DNA from 2 places in the Streptomyces sp. NBC_01334 genome. Region 2 is predicted to be linked to the other one. Evidence: predicted binding sites of a transcription regulator. Region 2 holds the regulator's gene; the other holds the start of a gene.
What was found. The regulator HrcA, encoded in region 2, represses chaperone genes, less so after heat shock. The targets are predictions, from matches to a motif close to TTNGCACTCNGNNNNNCNGAGTGCNAA.
Positions count from the first base shown of each region.

Region 1: groL (chaperonin GroEL) is a predicted target of HrcA. The motif match lies at 4,540-4,566, and genes of this name have one in related genera.

Region 1 is NZ_CP130718.1:4,577,932-4,585,167, forward strand. It holds gene OG736_RS20380 (metallophosphoesterase) at 1-539, opposite strand, end outside; gene OG736_RS20385 (NADH:flavin oxidoreductase) at 583-1,710, opposite strand; gene OG736_RS20390 (class I SAM-dependent methyltransferase) at 1,890-2,570, shown strand; gene groL (chaperonin GroEL) at 2,756-4,378, opposite strand; gene OG736_RS20400 (cold-shock protein) at 4,724-4,930, opposite strand; gene OG736_RS20405 (ubiquitin-like small modifier protein 1) at 5,384-5,659, opposite strand; gene thrC (threonine synthase) at 5,794-7,095, opposite strand; SAM riboswitch class I at 7,114-7,236, opposite strand, start outside.
Region 2 is NZ_CP130718.1:3,512,451-3,519,686, reverse strand. It holds gene OG736_RS15830 (MBL fold metallo-hydrolase) at 1-192, opposite strand, end outside; gene hrcA (heat-inducible transcriptional repressor HrcA) at 355-1,371, shown strand; gene dnaJ (molecular chaperone DnaJ) at 1,372-2,508, shown strand; gene OG736_RS15815 (nitronate monooxygenase) at 2,711-3,799, shown strand; gene OG736_RS15810 (16S rRNA (uracil(1498)-N(3))-methyltransferase) at 3,796-4,542, shown strand; gene OG736_RS15805 (VOC family protein) at 4,569-4,961, shown strand; gene OG736_RS15800 (hypothetical protein) at 4,903-5,298, opposite strand; gene OG736_RS15795 (hypothetical protein) at 5,378-5,908, shown strand; gene OG736_RS15790 (S41 family peptidase) at 5,954-7,236, shown strand, end outside.

The sequences.
Region 1 (7,236 bases), 1.1 Mb from region 2:
TCGCGCAGCCCGAAGACCCGCTGGGTAGCCGAGATGCCGAGGCCGATCGGAGGGTGATGGAAGGCGACGACGGTGCCGTGCTCGGCCGGCGTGCTCAAGACGTCCCGCAGCCAGTCCAGCTGGCCTGCGCCGAGCCGGCCGTACACCTCCCCCGGAACCAGTGAGTCGAGGGTGACGAGCCGCCAACCGCCCACCGTGCTGACGGCGGCCCGCTCGGCGCCGGGGAAGTCGAGGGCGGCATCCGGGTGGCCGCTGCCCAGCACCTTCGCGAAGGCGGTCCGCTCGTCGTGGTTGCCGGTGGTGTAGAAGACGGGGGCGCCGAGGGAGCGCGCGAAGCCGCCGATCAGCTCCCGCACGGTCGTGTACGCCTCCACCGAGCCGTCGTCGGCGAGGTCGCCGGTGACGACGACCGCCTCCACGTCCCGCAGGTGGCGGAGTTCGCCGAGCAGGAGCCGGAGGGAGTCGGCGGCGTCGACCCGACGGCCGTCGGGCCCGTCGACGCGGCCGATATGGGTGTCCGAGAGATGAAGGATTCTCATCTCCCGGACCATACCCGCGAGTTGACGCTCAGCGAGGTGTCGCTCAGCTGAGGGTGCGCAGCGCGGCGGCGTCGTACGGCTTCAGTTCGTCGAGACGCCCGTCGAGCACCTTGGCCGCCCACTCCGGGTCCTGGAGCAGCGCACGCCCGACGGCCACCATGTCGAACTCGTCGCGCTCCAGCCGGTCGAGGAGGTCGTCGATGCCCTTGACCGGGGAGCCCTCGCCCGCGAAGGCCCTGATGAAGTCGCCGTCGAGTCCGACCGAGCCGACCGTGATGGTGGGCCTGCCGGTGAGCTTCTTCGTCCAGCCCGCGAGGTTGAGGTCCGAGCCGTCGAACTCCGGGAGCCAGTAGCGGCGGGTGGAGGCGTGGAAAGCGTCGACACCGGCGGCGGCGAGCGGGGCGAGGATGGCCTCCAGCTCCTCCGGCGTCTCGGCGAGTCGCGCGTCGTACGCCTCCTGCTTCCACTGCGAGTAGCGGAAGATGATCGGGAACTCGGCCGAGACGGTCTCGCGCACGGCGGCCACGACCTCGGCGGCGAACTTCGCACGGGCCACGGCGTCACCGCCGTAGGCGTCGGTGCGGCGGTTGGTGCCGGCCCACAGGAACTGGTCCACGAGGTATCCGTGGGCGCCGTGGATCTCGACGCCGTCGAAGCCGATGCGCTCGGCGGCGGCCGCGGCCTCGGCGAACGCGCCGATGACGTCGTCCAGGTCGCGCTGGGTCATCGCCTTGCCGGTGCCCTCGGTACCGTCGACCCGGATGCCGGAGGGGCCGACGGCGGGCGCGTCCGCGAACGGCGGCTCACCCTGGTTGCGCACCATCCCGATGTGCCACAGCTGCGGCACGATCGTCCCGCCGCCCGCGTGCACGGCCTCCGCGACCTTCGCCCAGCCCGCGAGCTGCTCCGCACCGTGGAACCGCGGCACCCGGTCGCTCTGCCCCGCCGACTCGTGCCCGACGTACGTCCCCTCGGTGACGATGAGGCCCACACCGGCGGCGGCCCGACGGCCGTAGTACGACACGACGTCCTCGCCGGGAACGCCGTCCGGGGAGAACATGCGCGTCATCGGCGCCATGGCGATGCGGTTCGGGACGGTGAGTCCGTTGATGGACACCGGGCGGGCGAGAATCTCGGCGGCGCGCGTGGCGGCGGGCGGGGTGATGCTCACGTGGGGGGCTCCTCGGGACGATGGACCAGTGGGTATGTGCACATGCATTGAGTGCCTCTCCCACTGAAACCCCTCGGCCCTCCGCGCCATTCCGAGCCCCGGGAGTCAGCCCCTGTGATCCCGGCCACGCGCCCGGGCCGCACATCCCGGCCACACGTCCCGGCCGCGAGAATGACGCCATGCCGAAGCCCCCGCCGCTCCCCTCCCTGCTCTCCTCCCCCGAGCTGGAACGGTCCTCCGTGGTCGCCAACAACACCATGAACCGCGAGCGCGGCCTCACCGGCGTGAACAGCTACGCCCGCGAACTGGGCGTCGACCTCCTGGCCCACCTGGCGCACCGCCCCGCACCCTCCTGGCTGGACCTGTGCAGCGGCGAGGGCCGCGCCCTGCGCGAGGCGGCGTCCGCCCTGCCGGCCGAGGCGGTCCTCACCGCCGTCGACCTGGTGGGCCCGCTCGTTCCGCGGCCCGCCCCGCCCGCCCTGGAGGAGACAGTCGCCTCCGTCTCCTCCTGGACCCCGGCCCGGACCTACGACCTGATCACCTGCGTCCACGGCCTGCACTACGTCGGCGACCAGCTCGGCCTGCTCACCCGCGCGGCGTCCTGGCTGACCGAGGACGGTCTGCTGGCCGCCCACTTCGACCCGGAGTCGGTGCGCCACGCCGACGGCTCGACCGCCGCGAGACCGGCGGTCTCAGCCCTGCGCGCGGCGGGCTACGACTACAGCCCCCGCCACCACCGCCTCACCCTCCGGGGGCCCCGAGCCGTCCGCCTCCCGTTCCGCTACCTGGGCGCCGACCCGGCCGCCGGCCCCAACTACACGGGCCAGCCCGCCATCGCCTCCTACTACACCGCCTCCTGACCGACGGCCGGCTCCCGGGAGTTGGGCGTGGCGGTTCAGCATGCGCACCCTCTCTCGCAGCACCTCGGCAGGCGCCACCTCTTCCGCGTCCTCTCGAGCACCCCGCGAACGCCCGAGGGCGGCACCCCCCGTTTCCGGGAAGTGCCGCCCTCGGTCCGAAGGACAGGCGATCGACCAGAGGTCGATCAGAAGTCCATGTCACCGCCCGGCATGCCGCCGCCGGCGGGCGCGGCGGCCTTCTCCGGCTTGTCGGCGATGACGGCCTCGGTGGTGAGGAACAGCGCGGCGATGGAGGCGGCGTTCTGCAGGGCAGAGCGCGTGACCTTCGCCGGGTCGATGATGCCTTCGGCGATCATGTCGACGTAGTCACCCGTCGCGGCGTTCAGGCCGTGACCGATGGGCAGGTTGCGGACCTTCTCGACGACGACGCCACCCTCGAGACCACCGTTGACGGCGATCTGCTTCAGCGGGGCCTCGAGCGCGATGCGCACGGCGTTGGCGCCGGTCGCCTCGTCACCCTCGAGGTCCAGCTTCTCGAAGACGGAGGACGCCTGGATGAGGGCCACGCCACCACCGGCGACGATGCCCTCCTCGACGGCGGCCTTCGCGTTGCGGACGGCGTCCTCGATGCGGTGCTTGCGCTCCTTGAGCTCCACCTCGGTGGCGGCACCGGCCTTGATGACCGCGACACCGCCGGCGAGCTTCGCCAGGCGCTCCTGCAGCTTCTCGCGGTCGTAGTCCGAGTCGCTGTTCTCGATCTCGGCGCGGATCTGGTTGACCCGACCGGCGACCTGGTCCGAGGAGCCGGCACCGTCGACGATGGTGGTCTCGTCCTTGGTGATGACGACCTTGCGGGCCTTGCCGAGCAGGTCGATGGTCGTGTTCTCGAGCTTGAGACCGACCTCCTCGGAGATGACCTCGCCACCGGTGAGGATGGCGATGTCGTTCAGCATCGCCTTGCGGCGGTCGCCGAAGCCCGGGGCCTTGACCGCGACGGACTTGAAGGTCCCGCGGATCTTGTTGACGACCAGCGTCGACAGGGCCTCGCCCTCGACGTCCTCGGCGATGATCAGCAGCGGCTTGCCGCCCTGCATGACCTTCTCGAGGAGCGGGAGCAGGTCCTTGACGTTCGCGATCTTGGAGTTCGCGATCAGGATGTACGGGTCGTCGAGGACGGCCTCCATACGCTCCATGTCGGTGGCGAAGTACGCCGAGATGTAGCCCTTGTCGAAGCGCATACCCTCGGTGAGCTCCAGCTCCAGACCGAAGGTCTGGGACTCCTCGACGGTGATGACGCCTTCCTTGCCGACCTTGTCCATCGCCTCGGCGATGAGCTCGCCGATCTGGGTGTCGGCGGCGGAGATGGAGGCCGTGGAAGCGATCTGCTCCTTGGTCTCGACATCCTTGGCCTGCTCGAGCAGGGCACCGGAGACGGCCTCGACGGCCTTCTCGATACCGCGCTTGAGGGCCATCGGGTTGGCGCCGGCGGCTACGTTGCGCAGGCCTTCCTTGACCAGGGCCTGGGCGAGGACGGTCGCGGTGGTCGTACCGTCACCGGCGACGTCGTCCGTCTTCTTGGCGACTTCCTTGACCAGCTCGGCGCCGATCTTCTCGTACGGGTCCTCGAGCTCGATCTCCTTGGCGATGGAAACACCATCGTTGGTGATCGTGGGTGCGCCCCACTTCTTCTCGAGGACGACGTTGCGGCCCTTGGGGCCGAGCGTCACCTTCACGGCGTCCGCGAGCTGGTTCATGCCGCGCTCGAGGCCGCGCCGTGCCTCCTCGTCGAACGCGATGATCTTGGCCATGTGAAGTGGTCCTCCCGGACTGGGGTGGATTGCTCCGGACCGCGCTGGCGCCCGCGACGGACGGCTCGCCGGCCTCGTGGTTCCTTGCCCCACCTGGCCTGCGGGCCTCACCGACCCGGTCCTCGTTGTCACTCTCACCTTCAGAGTGCTAACGCCAATGATTAGCACTCGACCCATGAGAGTGCAAGCGCCTCCACCGGACCCGTGCCCTTCCGGACACCCCTCGCGGACGGCTCGCCGACGCCTCGCGGACGCCCCCGGACAGACCGAAGGGCTCGCCCCCCGTGGAGGTGCGAGCCCTTCGTCAGTTGTACAGAAGAACGACGCTTTCAGTCGGCGCGTGCTTCAGCCGGTCGCGAGCCGGACCATGTCCGCCTGCGGCCCCTTCTGACCCTGCGAGATCTCGAAATCGACCCGCTGACCCTCTTCCAGGGTGCGGTAGCCGTCCATCTGAATCGCGCTGTAGTGGACGAAAACATCCGCACCACCGTCGACCGCGATGAAGCCGTACCCCTTCTCCGCGTTGAACCATTTGACGGTGCCCTGAGCCATGCCTAACTCCCCTATTACTGGCCCTTGCACGGATCCACACTTCGCGGATCCGGGTCAGACCTCACCCCCCGGTTGGCTTGGGGGCGTGCGCCGGAACGCGTCGACCGCGGCTGAATGTATCTGTCCAACTGCCGTCTGCAACAGGTCAGTCGGACGAGAATTCCGGACGCATGGGATCCGGAATGTGGCGAGAATTCGCCTGAATTAAGGGCAAGTCGGGCCCTACATAAGCCACAAAAGCCACGAAAGAGGCGCACACATTGGCTGCTTCTTGTCGGGCGCGAGGCAGAAATCAAAGGCTCCGGATCCGGTGATCCGGACCGGGTTCCCCAACTGTACCGCGCTCAACCACACTGAATTGCCCCCTCCGCTTCTATCGCGGAGAGGGCAATTCGATGAACACTCGGTAATCGCTGTTACCGACGGTTACTACCGATGGGTACTGAACTACGGTCAGCCACCTGCGACGGCCGGGATGATCGAGACGCCGGCGCCGTCCGGGGTCGCCGTCTCCAGCCCCTGCTCGAAGCGGACGTCGTCGTCGTTCACGTACACGTTGACGAACCGACGCAGCTTGCCCTGGTCGTCCAGGACCCGGGCGGCGATGCCGGTGTGGTTCTTCTCCAGGTCGGCGATGACCTCACCGAGGGTCGCCCCCTCGGCCTTCACCTCGGCCTGGCCGCCGGTGTAGGTGCGCAGGATGGTGGGGATGCGGACGTTGACGCTCATGTCTGGTGGTCTCCGGTCGGGTAGTCGGCCTCAGGGACGCGGGGCTGTCTGGATCGTGCGACTGCCGCCGCGTGGGCGCGGCCGGCCCACGCCGGCCCGCAGCACACATACGGTCTTACAGCGGAGCGCCCCGCTCATGACGCGAGGCCGGCCTCGCGGAAGGAGTCGAGGTTGGGACGGATGGTCGCGGTCAGCCCGGTGCCGGCCACCGCGTCCAGGGTCTTCAGTCCGTCGCCCGTGTTGAGGACGACGGTCGTCCTGGTCGGGTCGAGAAGGCCGTTCTCGATCAGCTTGCGCGTCACGCCCACCGTCACACCACCGGCGGTCTCCGCGAAGATGCCCTCGGTGCGCGCCAGCAGCTTGATCGCGTCGACGACCTGCTCGTCGTTCACGTCCTCCACCGCGCCGCCGGTGCGCCGCGCGATGTCGAGGACGTACGGACCGTCCGCGGGGTTGCCGATGGCCAGCGACTTGGCGATGGTGTTCGGCTTCTGGGGGCGGACCACGTCGTGCCCGGCCTTGTAGGCCACGGACACCGGGGAGCAGCCCTCGGCCTGCGCGCCGAAGATCTTGTACGGCTTGTCCTCGACCAGCCCGAGCTTGATCAGCTCCTGGAGGCCCTTGTCGATCTTCGTGAGCTGGGAGCCGGAGGCGATCGGCACGACCAGCTGGTCCGGCAGCCGCCAGCCGAGCTGCTCACAGATCTCGTACGCCAGCGTCTTGGAACCCTCGGCGTAGTACGGCCGCAGGTTGACGTTGACGAAGCCCCAGCCCTCGCCCGCCGAGTCGCCGATGAGCTCGGAGCAGAAGCGGTTGACGTCGTCGTAGTTGCCCTCGATGCCGACGAGCTCGCCGCCGTAGATCGCGGCCATGACGACCTTGCCCTGCTCCAGGTCGTGCGGGATGAACACGCAGGACCGGAAGCCCGCCCGGGCGGCGGCGGCGCCGACGGCACCGGCCAGGTTGCCCGTGGAGGAGCAGGAGAGAGTGGTGAAGCCGAACGCGCGGGCGGCCTCGATGGCCTGGGCGACGACGCGGTCCTTGAAGGAGTGCGTCGGGTTGCCGGAGTCGTCCTTGACGAAGAGCTTGCCGGCGTCGACACCCAGTTCACGGGCGAGGTTGTCGGCCTGGACGAGCTTGGTCCAACCGGGGTTGATGTTGGGCTTGTCGGCCACGTCCGCGGGGACGGGCAGCAGCGGCGCGTAGCGCCAGATGTTCGCGGGCCCCGCCTCGATGCGCTTGCGGAGCTCCTCCGTGTCGTAGGAGGAGAAGTCGTAGGCGATCTCGAGCGGGCCGAAACACTCCTCGCAGGCGAAGACCGGGCCGAGGGGCACGCGGTGGCCGCACTCGCGGCAGGTCAACGCCGCGGCCGGACCGAGGTCGACAGCAGAGGACGTCGTAGAGTCGGTGGTGCTTGCAACAGTCTGCGCAGCCATGTGAGGCGAGGCCCTTTCTCCTCATCTTCCTCACGACGCATCTCGCCGTGAGACGGATTTGGCACCTTCCCGAGCCGGGAGCCTCGCGAAGCGATCACCACGTGGATCAGTGATCGTTACGAGACCGGCTGGAGGGTTGCC
Region 2 (7,236 bases):
ACGGGAGCCGGTGAGTTCCTCGGCCCACGTCCGCAGCCGCGCCCCCTCGGCCAGGCTCGATCCCGCGTCGATCATCAGTACCGCGCCCGCCCCGACGACCAGCCCCGCGGTGCAGTCCCAGCCCGGCAGCCGTACCCGTCCCACCCCGGCCGCGACCCGCTCCCACCCCAGCTCTTCCCAAGTCACCGTCATACCGCGACGCTAGCCCTACGACGCTGCGCCGGGGGCCGACCTTGCCCCGGGTGTACCCCACAGCCGTACACTGGGCCGGGGAACGCTGGCACTCGGATGTGAAGAGTGCCAGACGGGGCTCCCAGGGGACTACTGGGGACGACTGCTGGAGGTGTGCGCGCGATGCTGAGTGAACGCAGGCTCCAGGTGCTGCGCGCCATCGTCCAGGACTACGTCGGCACCGAGGAACCCGTGGGGTCGAAGGCGCTCACCGAGCGTCACAGCCTCGGCGTGTCCCCGGCGACGGTCCGCAACGACATGGCCGCCCTGGAGGACGAGGGGTACATCGCCCAGCCGCACACCAGTGCCGGGCGGATCCCCACGGACAAGGGCTACCGGCTGTTCGTCGACAAGCTGGCCGGCGTCAAGCCGATGACCGGTCCCGAGCGGCGGGCCATCCAGAACTTCCTCGACGGCGCCGTCGACCTCGACGACGTGGTGGCCCGGACCGTACGGCTGCTCGCGCAGCTCACCCGGCAGGTCGCCGTGGTGCAGTACCCGTCGCTGACCCGCTCGACCGTGCGGCACGTGGAGCTTCTCTCGCTCGCGCCCGCACGCCTGATGCTCGTGCTGATCACGGACACCGGGCGGGTCGAGCAGCGGATGGTGGACTGCCCGGCACCCTTCGGGGAGGCCTCGCTGGCGGATCTGCGCGCGCGGCTCAACAGCCGGGTCGCGGGCCGGCGGTTCGCGGACGTGCCGCATCTGGTGGAGGATCTGCCGGACGCGTTCGAGACCGAGGACCGCGGCACGGTCACGACGGTGCTCTCCACCCTGCTGGAGACGCTCGTCGAGGAGAACGAGGAGCGGCTGATGATCGGCGGAACCGCCAATCTCACCCGCTTCGGACATGACTTTCCCCTCACCATCCGGCCCGTCCTGGAGGCACTGGAGGAGCAGGTCGTGCTCCTCAAGCTCCTTGGCGAGGCGGGGGATTCGGGCATGACCGTACGCATCGGTCACGAGAACGCCTATGAGGGACTCAACTCCACTTCGGTGGTGTCGGTCGGCTACGGTTCGGGCGGCGAGGCAGTCGCCAAGCTGGGCGTGGTCGGACCGACCCGCATGGATTACCCGGGAACGATGGGAGCGGTACGAGCGGTGGCACGGTACGTCGGACAGATCCTGGCGGAGTCGTAGGTGGCCACGGACTACTACGCCGTTCTCGGCGTGCGCCGCGATGCGTCGCAGGAAGAGATCAAGAAGGCCTTCCGGCGGCTCGCGCGCGAGCTGCACCCGGACGTCAACCCGGACCCGAAGACCCAGGAGCGGTTCAAGGAGATCAACGCCGCCTACGAGGTGTTGTCGGACCCGCAGAAGAAGCAGGTCTACGACCTCGGCGGCGACCCGCTGTCGCAGTCGGGCGGCGGAGGCGCGGGCGGCTTCGGCGCCGGCGGCTTCGGGAACTTCTCGGACATCATGGACGCGTTCTTCGGTACGGCGTCGCAGCGCGGTCCGCGCTCGCGCACCCGGCGCGGCCAGGACGCGATGATCCGGCTGGAGATCGACCTCGAGGAGGCGGCCTTCGGCACGACCAAGGACCTCCAGGTCGACACGGCGATCGTCTGCACGACGTGCAGTGGCGAGGGCGCGGCCCCCGGCACCAGCGCGCAGACGTGTGACATGTGCCGCGGCCGCGGCGAGGTGTCGCAGGTGACGCGGTCGTTCCTCGGGCAGGTCATGACCTCGCGGCCGTGTCCGCAGTGCCAGGGCTTCGGCACCGTCGTGCCGACCCCGTGCCCGGAGTGCGCGGGCGACGGGCGCGTGCGCTCGCGCCGCACCCTGACGGTGAAGATCCCGGCCGGTGTCGACAACGGCACCCGGATCCAGCTCGCGGGCGAGGGCGAGGTCGGCCCCGGCGGCGGCCCCGCCGGCGACCTGTACGTGGAGATCCACGAGCTGCCGCACGCGCAGTTCCAGCGGCGCGGCGACGACCTGCACTGCACGGTGACCCTGCCGATGACGGCGGCGGCGCTCGGCACCAAGGTGCCGCTGGAGACGCTGGACGGGCTGGAGGAGGTCGACATCCGGCCCGGTACCCAGTCCGGCCAGTCGATCCCCCTGCACGGCCGGGGTGTCACGCATCTGCGGGGCGGGGGGCGTGGTGACCTCATCGTGCATGTCGAGGTGCAGACGCCGAGCAAGCTCGACCCCGAGCAGGAGCGGGTGCTGCGGGAGCTGGCCAAGCTGCGCGGCGAGGAGCGGCCCACCGGGCAGTTCCAGCCCGGGCAGCAGGGGTTGTTCTCCCGGCTGAAGGACGCGTTCAACGGGCGGTGACGGTGGGTGTGCGGGGGCTTTCTCGCCCCCGCCGCCCCTTCCCTTTCCCGTCCCTGGGGGCTGCGCCCCCAGACTCCCGTATCGGCCCTGAACGGGCCTCGTCCTCAATCGCCGGACGGGCTGGATCTGCCGGCACGTGACAGCACGTGTCAATGGGAAGGGTCGATTCGGACTTGTTCGGAGGACGTGACAACATGCCGTCATGTCCTCCGCACTGACCGATCTCTTCCCGTATCCGATCGTGCAGGCCCCCATGGCGGGCGGTGTCTCCCTCCCGCGGCTCGCCGCCGCCGTGTGCGAGGCCGGCGGGCTCGGGTTCCTGGCCGCCGGGTACAAGACGGCCGACGGCGTGTACCAGGAGATCAAGCAGCTGCGGAGCCTCACCGCCCGCCCCTTCGGCGTGAACCTCTTCATGCCGCAGCCGGAGTACGCGGAGACGGGCGCCGTCGAGGTCTACGCCCACCAGCTGGCCGGCGAGGCCGCCTGGTACGAGACCGAGCTGGGCGACCCGGAGAGCGGCCGCGACGACGGCTACGACGCCAAGCTCGCGGTGCTGCTGGACAACCCGGTGGCGGTGGTCTCGTTCCACTTCGGCATCCCGAGCGCCGAGGTGCTCGACTCCCTGCGGCGCGCGGGAACGTTCACCCTGGTCACGGCGACCACCGCCGCGGAGGCCCGCGCGGTGGAGCGGGCCGGCGCGGACGCGGTGATCGTGCAGGGTGTGGAGGCCGGCGGCCACCAGGGCACCCACAAGGACAACCCGGAGAACGACCGCTCCGGCATCGGGCTGCTCGCGCTGATCGCCCAGGTCCGCGAGTCCGTGAACCTGCCGATCGTCGCCGCGGGCGGGCTCATGCGCGGCAGCCAGATCGCCGCGGCCCTCGCGGCCGGTGCCGACGCGGCCCAGCTGGGGACCGCGTTCCTCGTCACGCCCGAGTCCGGCGCGCACGCCGTGCACAAGCAGGCGCTGACCAACCCCCTCTTCGTACGCACCGAGCTGACCCGTGCCTTCTCCGGCCGCCCGGCCCGCGGCCTGGTCAACCGCTTCCTGCGCGAGCACGGCCCGTACGCGCCCGCCGCCTACCCGGAGGTCCACCACCTCACCTCGCCGCTGCGCAAGGCGGCCGCCAAGGCGGGCGACGCGCAGGGCATGGCGCTGTGGGCGGGACAGGGACACCGGCTGGCCCGCGAGCTGCCCGCCGGGCAGCTGGTGGAGGTCCTGGTGTCCGAAATCGCCGAGGCGCGGACAGCGTTGTCGGAGTTCCAGGCCCGCGAGGGCGGTGCCTCGTGACGGCGCCCGTCTTCGTCGTCGACGAACTCCCGGCCTCCCGGTCCGAGTTCGTACTGGACGGTCCCGAGGGCCGGCACGCCGTCTCCGTGAAGCGGCTGCGGACCGGCGAGGAGGTCGTTCTCACCGACGGCGCCGGGCGCTGGGCGCGGGGCGAGGTCGTCGCCGCCGAGGGCAGGGACCGGCTGGTGGTGAGCCTGGGGGAGGTGGTCGAGGAGCCCGCCGAGGCGCCCCGGATCACCGTCGTCCAGGCGCTGCCGAAGGGCGACCGGGGCGAGCTGGCCGTCGAGACGATGACCGAGACCGGCGTCGACGCGATCGTGCCGTGGGCCGCCGCGCGCTGCATCACCCAGTGGAAGGGCGAGCGCGGCGCGAAGGCCCTCGCCAAGTGGCGGGCCACCGCCCGCGAGGCCGGCAAGCAGTCCCGTCGGGTCCGCTTCCCCGAGATCGCCGACGCGTCGACGTCCCGGCAGGTGGCGGAGGTGCTCGCCCGCGCCGACTTCGCCGCCGTCCTGCATGAGGACCGTGACTACGGCAGCGAGCCCCTGGCCACCGCCGCACTGCCCGGCACGGGCGAGATCGTGCTCGTCGTGGGCCCCGAAGGGGGCGTCTCGCCGGACGAGTTGGCGCTCTTCGCGGAGGCGGGCGCCAAGGCGTACCGGCTCGGGCGGAGCGTCCTGCGCACCTCGACCGCCGGCACGGCGGCCGCGTCCCTGATCCTGGGCAGGACCGGTCGCTGGTCCTGACCCCGCCCGTCCTCCGGGAGGACATCGTGGAATTCGTCCAGGTAAGGCTGCTGGTCACCGACTTCGCCGCCTGCTACCGCTTCTACGCCGACGTCCTCGGCCTCAAGCCGCAGTCGGGGGCCGAGCGGGGGCCGTACGAGAAGTTCTCGCCCGCCACCGGTTCGACCGGGATAGCCATCCAGGACCGGAAGATGATGGCCGAGGTGCTGGGCGAGCTGGGCGACACGGCGAACGGTCACCGCTCCCTGGTGGCCCTGCGCGTCGACGACCTGGACGCCATGTGCGAGCGGATCACCGCCCGCGGCGCCGCCCTGATCCACGGCCCCGCCCCGATGGCCGACCGGATGCGCGTGGCCCACCTCAAGGACCCGGAGGGCAATCTGGTGGAACTTCAGGAGTGGCTGCTGCTGCGCGGCTGAGCGCGACGGCGGTGAACAGCTCCCAGCCGTCCAACTCGCCGTCCAGGGGCAGCAGTTCCCGCTTGACGGCCTCGTCGACGAAGGCGCGCACCACACCGGGTTCGTGGAGGTTGAGGTGATGGCGGCGGTCGCCCACCCCGCCGCTGTGTCCGTAGGCGACGCTGCCCACGTAACGCCCTTCACCGTCCCGGAAGACGAGGTGGGTGCGCACGCCGTCCCGGTGGAGGGTGAGGACCTCCTGGCAGGGTTCCCCGTCCCCGTGCCGGTGGCGGACCGTCCACACATAGGTGGTCGTCTCGTCCACGACGAGGGTTCTCCGGCGGCGTTGGTCGCTCATGCGTCCACCGTAGGACCCGCGCGGAACGTGACCGCATACGGGCTACCGCACCGCCCGCCCGAGTGGCACGCTGCCGTCCATGGGGGCATTGAGGCGCATTTGGCTTCTCCCGTCGGTGGCCTTGGCGGCGGTGGGCGCCGTGGCGTGCGAGCCGGGCGGGCTGAGCAGCATGTCCGTGGCGTACACCACCGACGAGGCCGCGACGGCCGAGATCCAGCGGCGGGACGTGGACGTGCGCTGGCTGACCTGCACGGCTCGGTACGAGGGCCAGGAGAAGGCGGGGACCGTCGCCGCCGTGGACTGTCAGGGGAAGACCGCCGACGGGCGGGACATCACGGTCGAGGGGCAGGTCGCGCGTGCGGTCGACGGGGCCTGTGTGCGCGGGGATCTCACCGCCGTCGTCGGGAAGAAGCAGCTGTTCCGGGTGAGCGGTCTCGGCGACTGCAAGTCCGCGACCCCGTCGCCGGTCGCGCCGTCCGGATCCGACCGGCCCGGCGGGCGGCCGACGGTCACCGTGACCGTCACGGTCACCGAGACCGTGCGGGGGGACGGGGACGGGGACGGGGACGGAGGCGCGGGCGGCGGCGCGGGCGGCGGCGGAAAGAAGTGATCGAAACCCCTGACCTGCGGTCCCGCCGGTGCATACAGTGATTCGGTGACACAGCCCGCGACGCCTGCCGCATACCTCCGATACCCCCATCTGCACGGCGAGTCGGTGGCCTTCGCCGCCGAGGACGACGTGTGGCTGGCCCCCCTCGACGGCGGCCGCGCCTGGCGGGTCAGCGCCGACAACGTGCCGGTCACCCTGCCGCGTATCTCGCCCGACGGCACCACCGTGGCCTGGACCTCCACCCGCGACGGCGCCCCCGAGGTGCACATCGCCCCCGTGGACGGCGGCCCGTCGACCCGGCTGACGTACTGGGGGAGCTGGCAGACCCGAGTGCGGGGCTGGACCCCGGACGGCCGGGTCCTCGCCGTCAGCACCCACGACCAGGCGACCCTGCGCCGCAGCTGGGCCCGCGCCGTCCCGATCGACGGCGGACCGGCGACGACCCTGCCGTACGGGCCGGTCGGCACGGTCGCGCACGGCCCGCACACCGTGGTGCTGTCCGCGCCGATGGGGCGCGAGGCCGCCCACTGGAAGCGCTACCGGGGCGGTACGGCGGGCAAGTTGTGGATCGACCGGGAGGGCGACGGGGAGTTCGTCCGGCTGCACGAGGAGCTGGACGGCAACATCGAACACCCCGTGTGGGCGGGGGAGCGCCTCGCGTTCCTGTCGGATCACGAAGGCACGGGGGCCCTGTACTCCTCCCTCGCCGACGGGTCGGACCTGCGGCGGCACACCCCGCTCGAAGGCTTCTACGCCCGGCACGCCGCCGGTGACGGTACCCGGGTCGTGTACATGTCCGCGGGCGAGCTGTGGCTGCTCGACGACCTCGACGGGGCCGAACCGCGCCGGCTCGACATCCGTCTCGGCGGGCAGCGCACCGACCGCCGCCCGTATCCCGTCGCCGCCTCCCGCTGGCTGGGCGGGGCAGCGCCCGACCACACCGCGCGGGGCAGCGCCGTGGAGGTGCGCGGCGCCGTCCACTGGGTGACCCACCGTTCCGGACCCGCCCGTGCGCTCGCCGCCGAACCCGGCGTCCGGGCCCGGCTGCCGCGCACCTTCCGCACGGAGGGCGAGGAGTGGGTCGTGTGGGTGACCGACGCCGAGGGCGAGGACGCGCTGGAGTTCGCCCCGGCCACCGGCACGGTCCCCGGCGCCACTCCGCGCCGGCTCGCCGCCGGACGGCTCGGACGGGTCCTGGAGCTCGCCATGGCGCCCGACGGCAGCCGGGCCGCCGTCGCCGCGCACGACGGCCGGCTGCTGCTCGTCGAGCGGGAGACCGGTGAGGTCCGCGAGGTCGACAGCAGCCCCGACGGCGAGGTGTCCGACCT